Regions from separate parts of the Lachnospira sp. CLA-JM-H23 genome, predicted to be linked through region 1. Evidence: predicted binding sites of a transcription regulator. Region 1 holds the regulator's gene; the other holds the start of a gene.
What was found. The regulator Rex, encoded in region 1, represses fermentation and respiration genes when NADH is low (regulators of the CRP and FNR family bind a similar motif). The targets are predictions, from matches to a motif close to ATTGTTAANTANTTAACAAT.

Region 1 (7,942 bases):
AGGTTTGTTATTTAATAATTTTATGAAAATGCTGTATATTACACTACTTCTTAATCTGTTATTAACTTCCAGTTCTCATGAAAATAATCATGACTTCCAATATATTGTCCATTAAGATAATAATTTCTTGGAATTCTCTTGCCAAGGTCACACACAAATTCATAATTAAATGTTCCTGCTAAAGCAGCAATCTCTTCAACTGTAATCTCTGCATCCTTGTCTTTTCCTACTAATGTTACAACATCACCACGATTTACAGGACCTATATCTGTAACATCTACCATCATCTGGTCCATACATACCCTTCCTGTTATAGGAGCTTTCTTACCATTAATAAGCACATATCCCTTTGATGATAATGACCTTGGATATCCATCGCCATATCCCACTGTTACAGTTGCAAGCACTGTTTCTCTCTTAGTTTCAAATGTTCCGCCGTAACCTATCTTTTCTCCTGCTGGAACTGTCTTTACCATAGCTACATGGCTTTTGAGCTGTAGTGCTGGTTTCAGTGCTACTGCTGACTTATCCACTTCATCTGATGGATACATACCATATAAAGCAATTCCAAGTCGCACCATTCCATGATTAGCCTGTGGCATATCTATAATAGCTGCACTGTTGGATACATGCTTTATCTCAAATGATATACCTTCTTTCTTCAACGCATCATCAAAAGCATCATACTTTGCAATCTGTCTTAATGCAGCGGTCTTATCCTTCTCATCAGCAGTTGCAAGATGTGTAAACAGGCCTCTTGCATTGAGTGCCTTTAAATTCTTTATCTTTTTAACTATCTCAACACCACTTTCATCTGGCTCAAGACCTATTCTTCTCATTCCGGTATCAACCTTGATATGGCAGAAAGCTACCTTTCCAAGCCTTAAGGCAACATCATTAAGTGCCTTGGCTGTCTCATAGTCAAATACTGTTGCATCTATTTCATTCTTAACCAATGCCTCATATTCCTCAGGCTCAACATAGCCTAATATAAGTATTGGCTTATTAATTCCATTTTCTCTTAAATTAACAGCTTCATCCAGCGTAGCAACTGCATATCCATATACTAAATCTCTTACTGCCTTGGATACAGCCACATCTCCGTGTCCATAGCCATCTGCTTTAACAACTGCAAGTGCCTTTGTTGAAGGTTCTGTCTTGCTCATAAGCTCAATACAATTAGCCCTGATTGCATCCAGATCTACATCTGCATATACTCTGTAATACTTACTCATTATTCACCTCTTGCTTTTATAAGCACATTTTTTATATTGTCAATAATATCGCCCGCAACCATAGAATACTTACCATTACTTAAGGCAGCTTCATCTCCTGCACAGCCGTGTATATATACGCCAAGTGCTGAAGCTTCAAAAGTAGTAAGTCCCTGTGCCATAAGTCCTGTTATTATGCCTGAAAGCACATCTCCCGAACCTCCTGTTGCCATTCCATCATTGCCTGACATATTAATATACACTCTTTCTCCATCAGAAACAATAGTTCTTGCATCTTTTAATACACATACGCAATTATGTTCTCTTGAATATGTTCTTGCTGTATCTATAGGATTATTCTTTATCACCGCAATATCAAGTCCTGTAAGACGTGACATTTCTCCTATGTGTGGTGTAACGACAACATTCTTATCTGACATATCATCTTTATATGAAGCATTACCACTATTGCCGCCAGCTTCATAGTCTACATCATCATTACTGCCATCAAGTTCAATTTTATATTGGGCGATTATATTAAGGGCATCTGCATCATACAGCTTTTTAATATTCTTCTTTGCTGACACACTTCTTACAAGCTTTACTGCACTTTCTTCCATAGACAGCCCCGGACCTATGCACACAACATCTGCCCAGCAGATACATTTATCCACTAATGTCTCTGTATTCTTAACAAAATCTCCACATTCCTCATCAGTATCATATGTATCAACAATACATTCCATATTGCCCGTTATAACTGCTGTACGGTTGCTTATATGCGTAAGGGTTCTTACAAGCCCTGCACCTATACGTGCCGCCGCTCTTGAACTTAATACTGCTGCACCTCCATAAAGCCTTGAACCAGCTATTACAAGTGCCTTTCCAAATGTTCCTTTATTGCCATCAGGCTTTCTTAGCGGAAGCATATCAGATATATCACTATAATCATATGTGAAAATATCCCTTGTCATATCCGGATATTGTGCAAAACCTATATCTTTTCTTATAATCTTCCCACAATATGAAGCTGCTGGATATAATATATGTCCGATTTTTTCAAATCCGAAGGTAACTGTTATATCAGCATTAACCGCAGATCCCATAACCACACCTGTCGATGCACTTATACCTGATGGTATGTCAACAGCCACAACAAGCCTGTTTCCATTATTGTCGCTATTCTGTGTATACTGCGAATGCACTGATGTACTGCATTTATTAATTGTATCTACTACTATTCTGGCCTCTCCTGCCAGTTCTCTTGATAAGCCATTGCCAAATAAGGCATCTACAATAACCCCATATTTAGAAAAATCCGGGCTATTAATACATTCTATGCCCAGATTCTTTATTATGTTCAATTGTATATCGAATTCTTTGGTAGAAGCGTGTGAGTTAATTATATACACATCCACATTGTAGCCCTTAAGATAAAGCTGTCTTGCCACCGCAAGTCCATCTGCCCCATTATTGCCACGTCCACATACGCATATAATGTCTGTATGTATATTTCCTTTAACCTTGCTTTCAATAGCTTCTGTCACTGAGAGTGCGGCTCTTTCCATAAGCACAACTGATGGTATACCAAGAGTATTAATTGAATAAGAATCCACATTCTTCATAGAAGCCGCATCTAATACATATCTCATTCCTGCTTATCTCCTACATTGCCTTCATTAATTCTGTCAACTGCACTACAATTCTCAGGTCCGATAATATCGTGTATAAGAGAATACATATTATTATTAACAGTTTCTTTATCCTGTTTTATAAGAATATTCTTCTTAAGCTTGACTCTTGTAGCATTAATCCACTTATCAAGTACCTCTATATCCTCTGTATTGGCATTCATTCTGTCATAGCAGGCTTTAAGTGTCTCTGTAAGAAGCTTCTCGTTAGCCCTTGCCAATTCTCTTGGTACTTCTAAGAGTTCATCTTCAAGCGAAGCTATCTTGTCATTAGACTCCTGTATAAGTCTTTGGTTCTGGCTCATACGCTTCTGCTTCTGCCTACTTGAATCATCATCTTCCATATTCTCAACAACATCATTGATAAGCTGCTTTTTAAGCTTCTTGATGTCTTTAATGTCATTATTAATTCTTCCCTGCTTCTTAAGCAGTTCATTAACCTGTTTCTCCCAATACGCAATCTCATCTGTCTTATTCTTCTCGTTAATAAGGTGATACCATCGCTCATCAAGCGTAAGAATCGGAATATTCTTAAATACATCACTATTCTTTAACAATTCATAAGTTATCTTAGACACCATCAATTCCCCCTTTGGATTTAATATCTTTATGAGTGCTTATTGGCAATTGTGTAAGAAAGTCTCATAAGGCTTTCTGATAAATGTACATTCTCAACTATTACGTCATCTGGCAGATTAAGATCTGTATGTGCGAAATTCCATATAGCCTTAATTCCTGCATCTGCAACCTGCTTTCCGATTTCCTTAGCCGCCTGCTTTGGTATTGTCAGTGCAACTATCTCTATATCGTTCTTATGTATAAAATCGGCAAGTTGATCCATCATCATTATATCTATTCCGTGAATGCTTTCACCTTTAAGCTCTGGATTGTTATCAAATACGCCGCATATAACAAAACCACGCTTCTCAAAGTCTGTATAATTAACAATAGCACGTCCAAGGTTACCAGCACCTATTATTATCATATTATGCTTCCTGTCTATTCCAAGTATCTTGCCTATCTCATCATAAAGATACTTCACATTATATCCATATCCCTGCTGTCCAAAACCTCCGAAATTATTGAGGTCCTGTCTTATCTGTGATGCTGTAACTTTCATTCTCACACTTAAATCTTTAGATGAAATCCTCTGAACACCACTTTCTATAAGTTCGCCCAGATATCTGTAATATCTTGGCAATCTTCTTATAACAGCCGATGAAATCTTCTTATTCTCTTCCATAACATTCTCCATTCCTGTGCAATACTGCTACGAAAAGGAGATGGGAAACCTGTAATTACCAGCTTCCCATCAGCCTTCAAAATTAATGTTAATTATATAACTATTTTGCTAAAAAGTAAAGAAATGTACTCTATCCAAGCACTCTCTTAGCAATATCCACAGACTCCTTTGCATCCTTTGAATAGAAATCCGCATGTATTTCCTTAGCATATTCAGGAGTAAGCACTGCTCCTCCTACCATAACCTTACAATCAAGATTGTTCTTATGTATAAGTTCTATTGTCTTTTTCATTGAAACAAGTGTTGTTGTCATAAGTGCTGACAGACCACAAAGCTTCGCACCATTTTCTTTAATCGCATCTACAACAACCTGATATTCAACATCCTTTCCAAGATCAATAACCTCATAACCATAATTCTCAAGAAGTACCTTTACGATATTCTTTCCAATATCGTGGACATCTCCCTTAACCGTCGCAATAACAATCTTTCCCTTGCTTACAGGTGCATTATTGCTCATAATCATATGTTTTCTTATAACCTCAAACGCTCCCTGTGCAACGCCAGCCGCCATTATAAGCTGTGGCAGGAATAATGTTCCCTTCTCGAACTCCTCACCTATCTTATCAAGTGCAGGAATCAAGGCATTATTAACAATGTCCATAGAATCCATACCTGCAAGAAGTTCTTCTGTTATTGCTGCACCTTCATTTTTTAGACCTTTCTCTACTGCATAGAATAAGTCATCACAGGTATAACTGCCCTTCTTATCCTTAAGATTAACACTTCCACCTGCCTGTGCTGTCTGACCACCCTGTACTGCATTTGCCGCTGTATTCATTGGATTAATCTTGCTTATATTAGGCATTGAAGCATAAGCCTTAATATAATCAACAGAATTCTTATCTATATTGGCAAGAAGCTTATATGCCCTTACTGCCCCCATCATCTCATATATGTTAGGGTTAATAATCGCAAGATCAAGACCATTCTGCATAGCCATTGTTAAGAAAATGTGATTGACAAGCACTCTGTTAGGAAGTCCGAAAGATATATTCGATACACCAAGCACCGTCCTTAAGCCAAGAGTATGCTTAACCTCATAAAGTGCATTAAGCGTTTCCATTACCCCCTCCTGTTCGGCTGAGGCTGTAAGTGTAAGACAGTCTATATATATATCCTCTTTAGGAATTCCTATAGCTATTGCCCTGTCCATAATCTTTCTTGCTATGGCAACTCTGTCTTCTGCTTTCTTAGGAATACCATCTTTATCAAGAGCAAGGCCAATTACTGCCGCACCATATTTTTTAACTATTGGCAGAATGTTATTAAGAGAGTCTTCTTCTCCATTAACTGAATTGACAATCGGCTTACCATTATATACTCTTAATGCAGCATCAAGAACCTCAGGTATAGTTGAGTCAAGCTGGAGAGGCACATCCACAACTGACTGAAGTGCTTTCACAGTATCAACCATCATCTGTCTTTCATCAATTCCCGGAAGTCCTACATTGACATCAAGAATATCAGCACCCGCACCTGTCTGTTCTAATGCCTGTCCAAGTATATAATCCATATCATTATCTAAGAGTGCCTGCTTAAATACCTTTTTACCTGTTGGGTTAATTCTCTCTCCTACAACTCTTGGCTGGTCAACTATAACTGTGCTTGTAGCTGAGCATACAGCCGATGGTATTTTCACTGGCTCTTTTGCTAAATTGCCTTCTTTATGTAACATATCTGATAAGCACTTTATGAATTCAGGAGTTGTTCCACAACAACCACCGAATATTTTAATGCCATACTTTCTTAAATCCTTCATAAATTCAGCAAACTGCTCTGCTGTCACATTATATTCATTAGTAACAGGGTCGGGAAGTCCTGCATTAGGCTTTACTATAACCGGAAGATTAGTCCAGCCTGTAAGTTCCTTAATAACCGGCTCAAGTTCCTTAGGTCCAAGTGAACAGTTGACACCTAAGGCATCAACTCCAAGTCCTGATATTGTAAGTGCAAATGAAGATATCTGACATCCTGTAAATGTACGCATATTTTCTTCAAATGTCATAGTCGTCATTATTGGAAGCTGGCTATTCTCCTTTGCTGCAAGCACTGCCGCTTTCACATCTAACAGATCTGTCATTGTCTCAAATACAACAAGATCTGCACCTGCCGCTTCACCAGCCTTGACTATCTCAGCATACATCTCATAAGCTTCCTCAAAGCTTAATGTACCTGTTGGCTCTAGAAGCTGTCCTATAGGTCCTACATCAAGTGCTACAAGTGCTCGTGGATTCACATTGGCACACGCCTTCTTTGCATTTTTAATTCCCGCTGTTACAAGTTCATCAACTGAATGCCCACATTCTTCAAGCTTATATCTGTTGCCACCAAATGTATTGGCATATATTATGTCTGCACCTGCCTTTAGATACTGCTCGTGTATGGAAATGAGAAGTTCCGGTTCTGTAATATTAAGCATCTCTGGTGTTTCACCCATCTTCATTCCTGCCGCCTGAAGCATAGTACCCATTCCACCATCAAGAATCACATAATCCTTTTGTAAAAGTTCTTTTAATTTATTCATTACAATGTCCTCCTGCTTCCCTGAATCTGCATGTACCTTTAAGGTTACACGACATACAGCCTTTTTTCTTTGAACTGACCTCTCCGGTTGTAAGCCCAATAACTGCTGTTACAGACTTGGTTGGTGTCATCATATCAGTCTTTCCTATATTAAGCCCTATAAGCTTAGGTGCATTTAGTATTTTTAAGAATTCGCCCTGCTGTGACAAAGGCAGATCACCATATCCTATTCCAAACCTGAATGTCTGGTTATACTCTGGAAGTTCCTCTTTAATAACAGCCTCAACCTTATCACATACCTGTTCAATTGCTGCACTTGCCATACTGTCTGATATTACAGCCTTGGCAAGGTCTGAGGCCTGCATCACCCTTAACATCCTGTCTATTCCATCAGAGATTGTCACTGCTATAAGTGCCGCTTTATTACAGCCTTTAAGATGTTCTTTAATTGAGTTTCCTTTTAATGTAACAGAAGTCCCTTCAAGCCTTACGCCCTCATCGACCTGTGTCACATCCACTACCCTGTATACATATCTTGGAACTGCCGCTTTTAAGACCTCTGCCTCACATTCATCTATAAGGCTGTTTATTGTCTCATCTGCCCCTATTCCCTTGTATCCTAAGTATCTTAATACTTCTGCCCTGTTTATACTGCTTAATGTCACCTGTTTTTTCATTTATTTATTCTTTCTTGCTTTGTCCTTATGCTTGCCTTTTCCTCTGCCCTTGCCTCTTGACTGGTTAGCCTTCTCAACATTAACACGGCGTCCCTTAATCTGCACGTTATCATTCATTGCCTTAAGAATTTTCTCTGCGTGTATAGCTGGTACATCAACAAATGTATAGTTGTCCATCATATCTATCGCGCCTACAAGCTTGCCAGGCATACCAGATTCACCTGCAATAGCTCCAAGAATATTAGCTGGCTTTATTTTATCCTTTTTTCCAATATTAATAAAGAGTCTTACCATTCTTGAATCATCTTTATCTGTATCAAAATGGAATTCTTCTACTTCATCTTCTCTGTCAAGGGTATCACCTATAAGCATTTTTAAAAGTGCTGCTGCCATATCCATAGATGTATATTCTTCCTGATTAACGTGTTCTTCAACAAGATTAACCATATCTGTAAGTCCACCCTCTTCGATTGTCTGTCTGATTTTATCAAACATATTATCAAGCTTGGTGTTCTTAACATCATCCAATGA
Region 2 (7,942 bases), on a different contig from region 1:
TATCTTAGTGCTTTCGTCTGCGTTGCCTATGCAGTCAGTAATGTCTTTCATAACATTTTCAATCTCGTGCATATTGTCAACCATATTACGGTTAGAGCTTTCAACTTCCTGCATTGCTGAATCTACGACACCAATGTGTTCACCTATCTGTGTAGAGTCCTTAGCTATTCCTGACACGCTGTCATTAACCTGTACAACCTTGGTCTGTGTTGTCTGTATAAGTTCAAGTATTGTCGTTATTGACTTTAACATTCTGTTAGATGTATTTTCCAGATGTCCTAACGCTGTCATAATTCTATCTGATGATTCTTCTGTTTCTGTACTTAAATTTCTTATCTCATCTGCTACTACCGCAAAGCCTTTTCCTGCTTCGCCAGCTCTTGCCGCCTCAATTGAAGCATTAAGTGCTAACAGGTTAGTCTGTGAGTTAATCTCTCCAATTGTACCTGTCTCTGTCTTAACTTTACTGAATTCCTGCTGGAATTCTCTAAGTATATTATCTACCTCACCTGATAATTCAGCCATAGTCTTAGTACTTTCAACTACATCTGCAAGCTCTTTTGAACTTGTATCTGTATGTTCCACTGACTCACTGACAAGCTGCACAACTTCATTGATAAGTGAAGCTACATTTTCTACCTGATTATTAATCTGCGTAGTCATCTGTGTTGAAGAATATGTCTTATCATGAAGTATATCATTATTATGCGAAAGCTCTTTCATACTTGATACAACGAAATTAGCTCCCTGCTTGTTCTCTTCTTCCAGCTCTCTTACAACTGTAATTCCGTCAACTATCATATTACTTGAATCTTTAACCTGCTCAACTGTCTTGACAACTCTGTCAAGGTCAGCCTTAATTGAATCTGTAAGTGCTCCGTCTGAAAGATTAAGATGATTAATTGATAATACATAACATACATAGCAAAGGATTATACACGATATCTGTAATGAATAATTATCAATATCTGCCAACGCATTCATACCTGACATAAATTTAATAATTGTACTTAATATAACTATGGCAATATTACCAATTCCACAGCTCACTATGAACTTTCTGTCCTTGAACAGAATAGTCATGCTTGCTACTGGAAATATATATGCAAATGTAAGCAGTGATGTGCTTGTACATACTATATATCCATAAAACAAACCATATCCAACACCTAATATATGCTTGTATCCATCAGCTGATTTTCCTTTTATCTTAGTATATATAACACCAATTATATATGGGACCCAGCCTATAATAAGAAATGGAATTATAAACTTCCGATCATATGTACCTTTAGTCATATTTGACAAATACTGCATTGTAAGCAGGATATTTAATATAAGCCATATATTTCCTGCTTTAGTATTAGCTCTGGCTTTGAATTTTTCAGCATCATATCCCATATTGTATCCTCCGTTCTTTCGTTACATAACATTATGTATAGTATATATCTTTACGCATAATTATTCAAGGAAAACGTATTTTACTGTCGAATTCTGCACCATATTTTAAAAAAAGCCAGCTATAGGGTAACATAACTCTCCCTATAGCTGACTTTTATCTTTATTCTATCGTAAGTTTACATATTAATATTCTCACTATTACATATGCGTCTATTATCTTACTTACATACTTTCGTATGTTTCTGTACCTGAAATATTACTATAATACTATGATGTCGGGGTCTAAAGCCCCCGACTTTGATACCTACGAATTGTTCCGTGCTACGCACTCCCACAATTCTCCCCAATATTCGCATATCGTGGGATTATCATCCCACTTTTATGCTCATATCGGGGCGGGTCCCAAGGTCTTTCACCCACCTATGAGCAAGCTCATATGGGTTTATACCTTTTGACCCTGGTATCATACTATATTACCATAATATTAAGCTTCTGATGCTTCGCCATCCTCATCAGTATCAGTATCTGTCTCGGCATATGTCTGCTCTGTTACGCTTACAATAACCTTCTCTAATACATCAGGTGATATTGATACATCTTTGTCCTTAGCAATATCAAGGTCTCCTACCTTAATACTGTCGCCTGGCTTAAGTTCTCCTATATCAACGCTTACCTTTTCAACAAGCGCTGATTTAGCTGCCTTATAAGGAATTTCCTCCATATGCTGTTCAACAACACCCTGTACCTTGTCATGATTAACTAATACTATCTCTGCAACTGAGTGAACCTTTTCTCCTTCTGTAAGCACCTGGAAATCAATCTCTAATGTCTGTCTCTTGATTGGGTCGTAATCAACTTCCTTTACAAGAACATCATAATCTGTTGTATCGATTGTAAGCTTTGCCTCACTACCTTTGTTGCAGACTGATAAGAAACGCTCTGCTTCTTTCTTCTCAATCTTTACCGGTATTGATTCTGCAAGGCTTCTTCCAAATACATTGCCAGTTACATAACCTTCCCTTCTTAATTTCTTTGCCTTGTCATCCATGCTTCTTTTTTCAGCTTTTAAAGTATTCATTTATCTTTTCCTCCAAAAATCTGATTTGCTTAGCAAGCCTTCAACAAAGAGGTTCTGTTAAGTTTATCTATTCTTTATTACGATTTGTATTATAGTCCTTTGCAATTAAACAGATTAACCAAATTTTCAAGTTTTTTTTGTGCAATCATTACATATTTTCATTATAGTATTTTAACACAATAACTTTACATATTCAGATTTTAAATTATTTTATTACGAACATTGCGTGCCGGTATACCGATTTTATATTTATTTTATTGATTTTAATATAATAATCGTCTATTATATATCAGTAAATTGTATTTTTTATGTTTTTTTTAATTTATTTTAAAAGTCCATTTATAAATTTATTATCGTAACTTTTTATTCAGGCATTTATACAACGGAGGAATCTATGCAGCTTATGTCATCATTGCAGCTTGAGGCTTATAATTACATTAAGAATTTAATTCTTACTCACCAGCTCGATGTCAACACACTTTACTCAGAAACTAAATTATCCAAAGAACTCGGCATATCAAGAACACCTATGAGAGAGGCTCTGCAATGCTTAAGCCAGGATGGTTATATCACAGTTATCCCAAGCAAAGGCTTTCGCATAAGACAATTAAGCCAGAAAGATATGAGGGAAACCATCCAGATAAGATGTGCTATCGAAGGATTTTGTACGCAATGCCTAGCTAAAGAATATCAGACCGCTAAAGGTCAGAATACAATACAGAAACTTGGTGAAATTCTCAAACACCAGAAAGAATCACTTGCTCTTGATGATAACTACGAAAGTTTTATTAATTACGACCATAAGTTTCACCTGCTCTTAGTTAATTACATTGAGAATGAGGAGATTAATCATATGTTCCAAAAGCTTATGTATCTTATCCGACTTACAACACAGTCGGCACTTGAGGTTGAAGGCCGTATTAATGGAACAATAGATGAACATTCTGAATACTTTGAGAACCTGAAAACTGGCAATGGCAATGAGGCATACAGAATCCTTATCGACCATCTTATGATGCCTCTTAATATCGTCAGGACAGAACTTTAATTTATGGAGAATATAGTCAAACAAAACCGCTTGCAACTAATGTTTATCATTAATTACAAGCGGTCTTTTTATATACTCATAAAGTATTTAATTAAATTGACAATCGTCTGTTATATCCAGAATTATTAATTATAACTGAGGACCAGCAGCTACTAAAGCCTTACCAGCTTCGTTGCCTGTATACTTAACGAAGTTCTTGTTAAATCTTTCAGCAAGATCCTTAGCCTTTGTCTCCCATTCAGAAACATCAGCATATGTATCTCTAGGATCAAGGATACCTGAATCAACACCTGGAAGTTCTGTAGGTACTTCAAAGTTGAACATAGGAATTGTCTTTGTAGGAGCTGTCTTAATAGCACCTGAAAGGATAGCATCGATGATACCACGAGTATCCTTAATAGAAATTCTCTTACCTGTTCCGTTCCAGCCTGTGTTAACTAAGTAAGCCTTAGCTCCGCTCTTTTCCATCTTCTTAACAAGCTCAGCAGCATACTTTGTAGGATGAAGCTCAAGGAATGCCTGTCCGAAGCAAGCTGAGAATGTAGGTGTAGGCTCTGTGATACCTCTTTCTGTACCAGCAAGCTTAGCAGTAAATCCTGAAAGGAAGTAGTACTGTGTCTGCTCTGGAGTAAGAATAGATACTGGAGGAAGTACACCAAATGCATCAGCTGAAAGGAAGATAACATTCTTAGCAGCTGGAGCTGAAGATATAGGTCTTACAATATTCTTAATATGGTCAATTGGATAAGATACACGAGTATTCTCTGTTACGCTCTTATCAGCAAAGTCAATCTTACCATTCTCATCAAGAGTAACGTTCTCAAGAAGAGCATTTCTCTTAATAGCATTGTAGATATCTGGCTCTGAATCCTTATCAAGGTTGATAACCTTAGCGTAGCATCCACCTTCAAAGTTGAATACACCATTGTCATCCCAGCCGTGTTCATCATCACCGATAAGAAGTCTCTTAGGATCTGTAGAAAGAGTTGTCTTACCAGTTCCTGAAAGACCAAAGAAGATAGCTGTGTTCTCACCATTCATATCTGTGTTAGCTGAGCAGTGCATTGAAGCCATTCCCTTAAGTGGAAGGTAGTAGTTCATCATAGAGAACATACCCTTCTTCATCTCTCCACCATACCATGTGTTGATGATTACCTGCTCGTGGCTTGTGATGTTGAATGCTACACATGTCTCTGAGTTAAGACCTAATTCTGCGTAATTCTCAACCTTAGCCTTAGAAGCGTTATATACTACGAAATCTGGCTCGAAGTTCTCAAGTTCTTCTGCTGTTGGCTTAATGAACATGTTAGTTACGAAATGTGCCTGCCATGCTACTTCTACGATAAAACGAACAGCCATTCTTGTATCCTTATTAGCACCACAGAATGCATCTACTACGAAAAGTCTCTTGTTGCAGAGTTCTTTCTTAGCAATATCCTTAACCTTAGCCCATACATCTTCTGACATTGGGTGGTTATCATTCTTGTACTCATCTGAAGTCCACCATACTGTGTCCTTAGAATTCTCATCTACTACAATGTACTTATCCTTAGGAGAACGACCTGTATAGATACCTGTCATAACATTAACAGCACCAAGTTCGCTTTCCTTTCCTACTTCGTAACCCTCGTTAGAAGCCTTTGTTTCTTCTTCGAATAATAATTCATAAGAAGGATTGTGAATAATCTCTGTAGCGCCTGTAATACCATACTTGCTTAAATCAACGTTTGCCATTTTACATTAAACCTCTTTTCTTAAATTGTAGCACCAATAGGGCTTGTATGCCCTTTGGCAGATTACAGAAAATGGATTTAACCAAATTCTTCTGTTAGTATACATAATCAGCCTGCAAAAAGCAACCTTTTAATTGTTAAGTTTTTAACTTTTTATATCAATAATTCCTAATATTTATGTTAAATTCCAATTAAATATCATTACTATTTTACATATAACCGTATTTATACATATATCTGTATTATATATGCCGTATTCCTACACATATGTGTATTATTATCTATATCTATATTCTTACACATAACCGTATTTCTTGCGGTTTATTATTATGAATATAAGGCTTACGAACAATGCCAGAAGTTCTGCCGCTATAACAGCCATCCATATTCCATTAATTCCAAGTATAAGCGGAAGTATCATAATCATCGCTATCTGGAATACGAACATTCTAAGAAATGATACTGCCGCCGATACCGCACCATTATTAAGTGCAGTAAAGAATGACGAAGTAAATATATTAAGTCCATTGAAAAGATATGCTACTGAATATATTCTTATAGCAAGCGTTGTAAGCTCAAGCAGTTCATTATCATAGCTTACTAATATTATCAATGTCCTAAGCATTATTATACATTTTACGCCTTAATGCCATACTTCTCCTCAAAATCCCCGACAGTAACCGGCTTTGAGAAGTAATAACCCTGAAACCAGTCACAATTCATCTTGGCAAGCATAGAAAGCTGGTCAACATTCTCAACACCCTCCGTTATTACGTCCATTCCTATATCGTGTGAAAGACTTATAATCGACCTTAATATCTGCTCTCCACGCTCCTCGTGGCTTGACTTCTTAAGGAATACCCTGTCTATCTTGATAACATCAGCACACACATCTTTAAGGAAATTAAAAGAAGAATATCCGCTTCCAAAATCATCTATCTCTATTATAAATCCCTCATCGTGAAGTCTTTCTATAGTCTTATGTGCCGCCTGCTTATCCTCTGATAACGCTGTTTCTGTTATCTCAATGTGAAGCTTATCTGTATCTATACCATACTTACTTACAAGATTTTTGAAAGTCTGGTATACATCAATATGATAGAAATCCTTTGCTGATATATTAACCGATATATAATAATTATAACCAGAGTCTTTCCATATCTTAAGCTGCTTAGCAGCTTCCTCCCATATGTAGTTATCCAGCCTGTATATAAGTCCTGCATCTTCAAAGCACTCTATAAATGCACCTGGCATAATAAGTCCCATATTAGGATGATTCCATCTTATAAGTGCCTCTGCTCCAAGCATATTGCCATCCTTATCCGTCTGTGGCTGTAAATACATACAGAACTGGTTCTCATTAAGTGCTGTCTCGAACTCACCTATAAGCTGCTGTTTAAATATGTCATTCCTATATGAATTCTCATCATAATAAAGAATATAATTGCTCATATTACCTTTACTCTTCATAATCACAAGAGATACCTTGTCTACCATCTGTCTTATCGTTTCATTGACATCTTTTATGTAATATACTCCAAGATATATATGAAGCCTAAAATTCTTGTTGGAATACCTGTCACTAAGCAGCTTTATCATATCAGAAAATTCTTTCTCAGACAGATACTCCTTAGGAATAACCATAGCAATTATGTCACCATTAAGTCTTCCAAGAACTGAATTACCTTTCATCTTCTGCCTGATAATATTAACTTCATCTATTAATATCTTATCTGCAATATTCTCACCATATATTTCATTAATAAGCTTAAAACTCTTAATATCTGATAATATAAGGCAATACTCTGTATCAGTATGCTCCTTTATGAGCTTCTGTGCATTCTTGTAAAACCCATACCTGTTATACGCCTTGGTAAGTGAATCGTAATTAAGCCTGTATTCAAGCTTGGCATATACAGCGGCATTCTCTCTTGTAGTACCAAGATAACTCCCCAGTGCCGCAAGTAGTCTGATTACGTCCTTTGCATCCTTTATATTAGGATTATCAACACCTATAAACCCTTTTAATGTATTGCTTAATATTATTGGAAACACTATAAGTGTATGTATATTCTGAGGCTTTAATATTTCATATTCAACAGGCATAGTCTCTTTTACATTTTCCAAATCTTCAATAAATATACTCTCACCACTTGAAAGCTTTGGTATCCAATACGGCATATCCTCTGCTCTCAAATTCTGAAGTTGATTAATCTGTGGTTCAATACCTTCATTACACCACTCATATGTGTTATAATAACAACCGTCTTTTTCATCAACTATATATGCTCTGTCAGCTTTCGTAAAATGTCCGATTTTTTCAAGAAGATTATTTATTGCTACCTGACATTCCCGTACATTTCTTACCTTTCCAAGTTCTGCCATCTGTGTAAGAATAAAATGTTCTGCCTCAAGTTCTGATTTTAATATTTGATTTTCGTATTGCAAACTTCCATTTTCCATATATTACCCCATTAATTATCAGCTAGTATATCCTTACAAAGTTAATCAACTGCCAGCTTAACAACTTGTTAATTCATAGCCAGCCTGATACCTTCTTCAAGTCTTTTAAGTCCGTCCATAAGCACTACCTTAGGACACGCAATATTTAATCTTAAAAATTGATTTCCATTACCGCCATACGCATTGCCTGCTGACAGATATAACCCTGTCCTGTTTCTT

Region 2: the regulator Rex is predicted to act here: its motif matches at 5,394-5,413, upstream of pckA (phosphoenolpyruvate carboxykinase (ATP)).

Annotation. Positions count from the first base shown of each region.
Region 1 is NZ_JBBMET010000005.1:143,223-151,164, reverse strand. It holds gene alr (alanine racemase) at 51-1,235, opposite strand; gene WMO42_RS08095 (NAD(P)H-hydrate dehydratase) at 1,235-2,866, opposite strand; gene WMO42_RS08090 (hypothetical protein) at 2,863-3,486, opposite strand; gene WMO42_RS08085 (redox-sensing transcriptional repressor Rex) at 3,513-4,148, opposite strand; gene WMO42_RS08080 (homocysteine S-methyltransferase family protein) at 4,279-6,735, opposite strand; gene WMO42_RS08075 (methionine synthase) at 6,728-7,411, opposite strand; gene WMO42_RS08070 (DEAD/DEAH box helicase) at 7,412-7,942, opposite strand, start outside.
Region 2 is NZ_JBBMET010000003.1:182,835-190,776, reverse strand. It holds gene WMO42_RS05440 (methyl-accepting chemotaxis protein) at 1-1,401, opposite strand, end outside; gene WMO42_RS05435 (hypothetical protein) at 1,671-1,856, shown strand; gene WMO42_RS05430 (50S ribosomal protein L25/general stress protein Ctc) at 1,886-2,479, opposite strand; gene WMO42_RS05425 (GntR family transcriptional regulator) at 2,874-3,527, shown strand; gene pckA (phosphoenolpyruvate carboxykinase (ATP)) at 3,657-5,261, opposite strand; gene WMO42_RS05415 (hypothetical protein) at 5,556-5,885, opposite strand; gene WMO42_RS05410 (GGDEF domain-containing phosphodiesterase) at 5,897-7,723, opposite strand; gene WMO42_RS05405 (MalY/PatB family protein) at 7,792-7,942, opposite strand, start outside.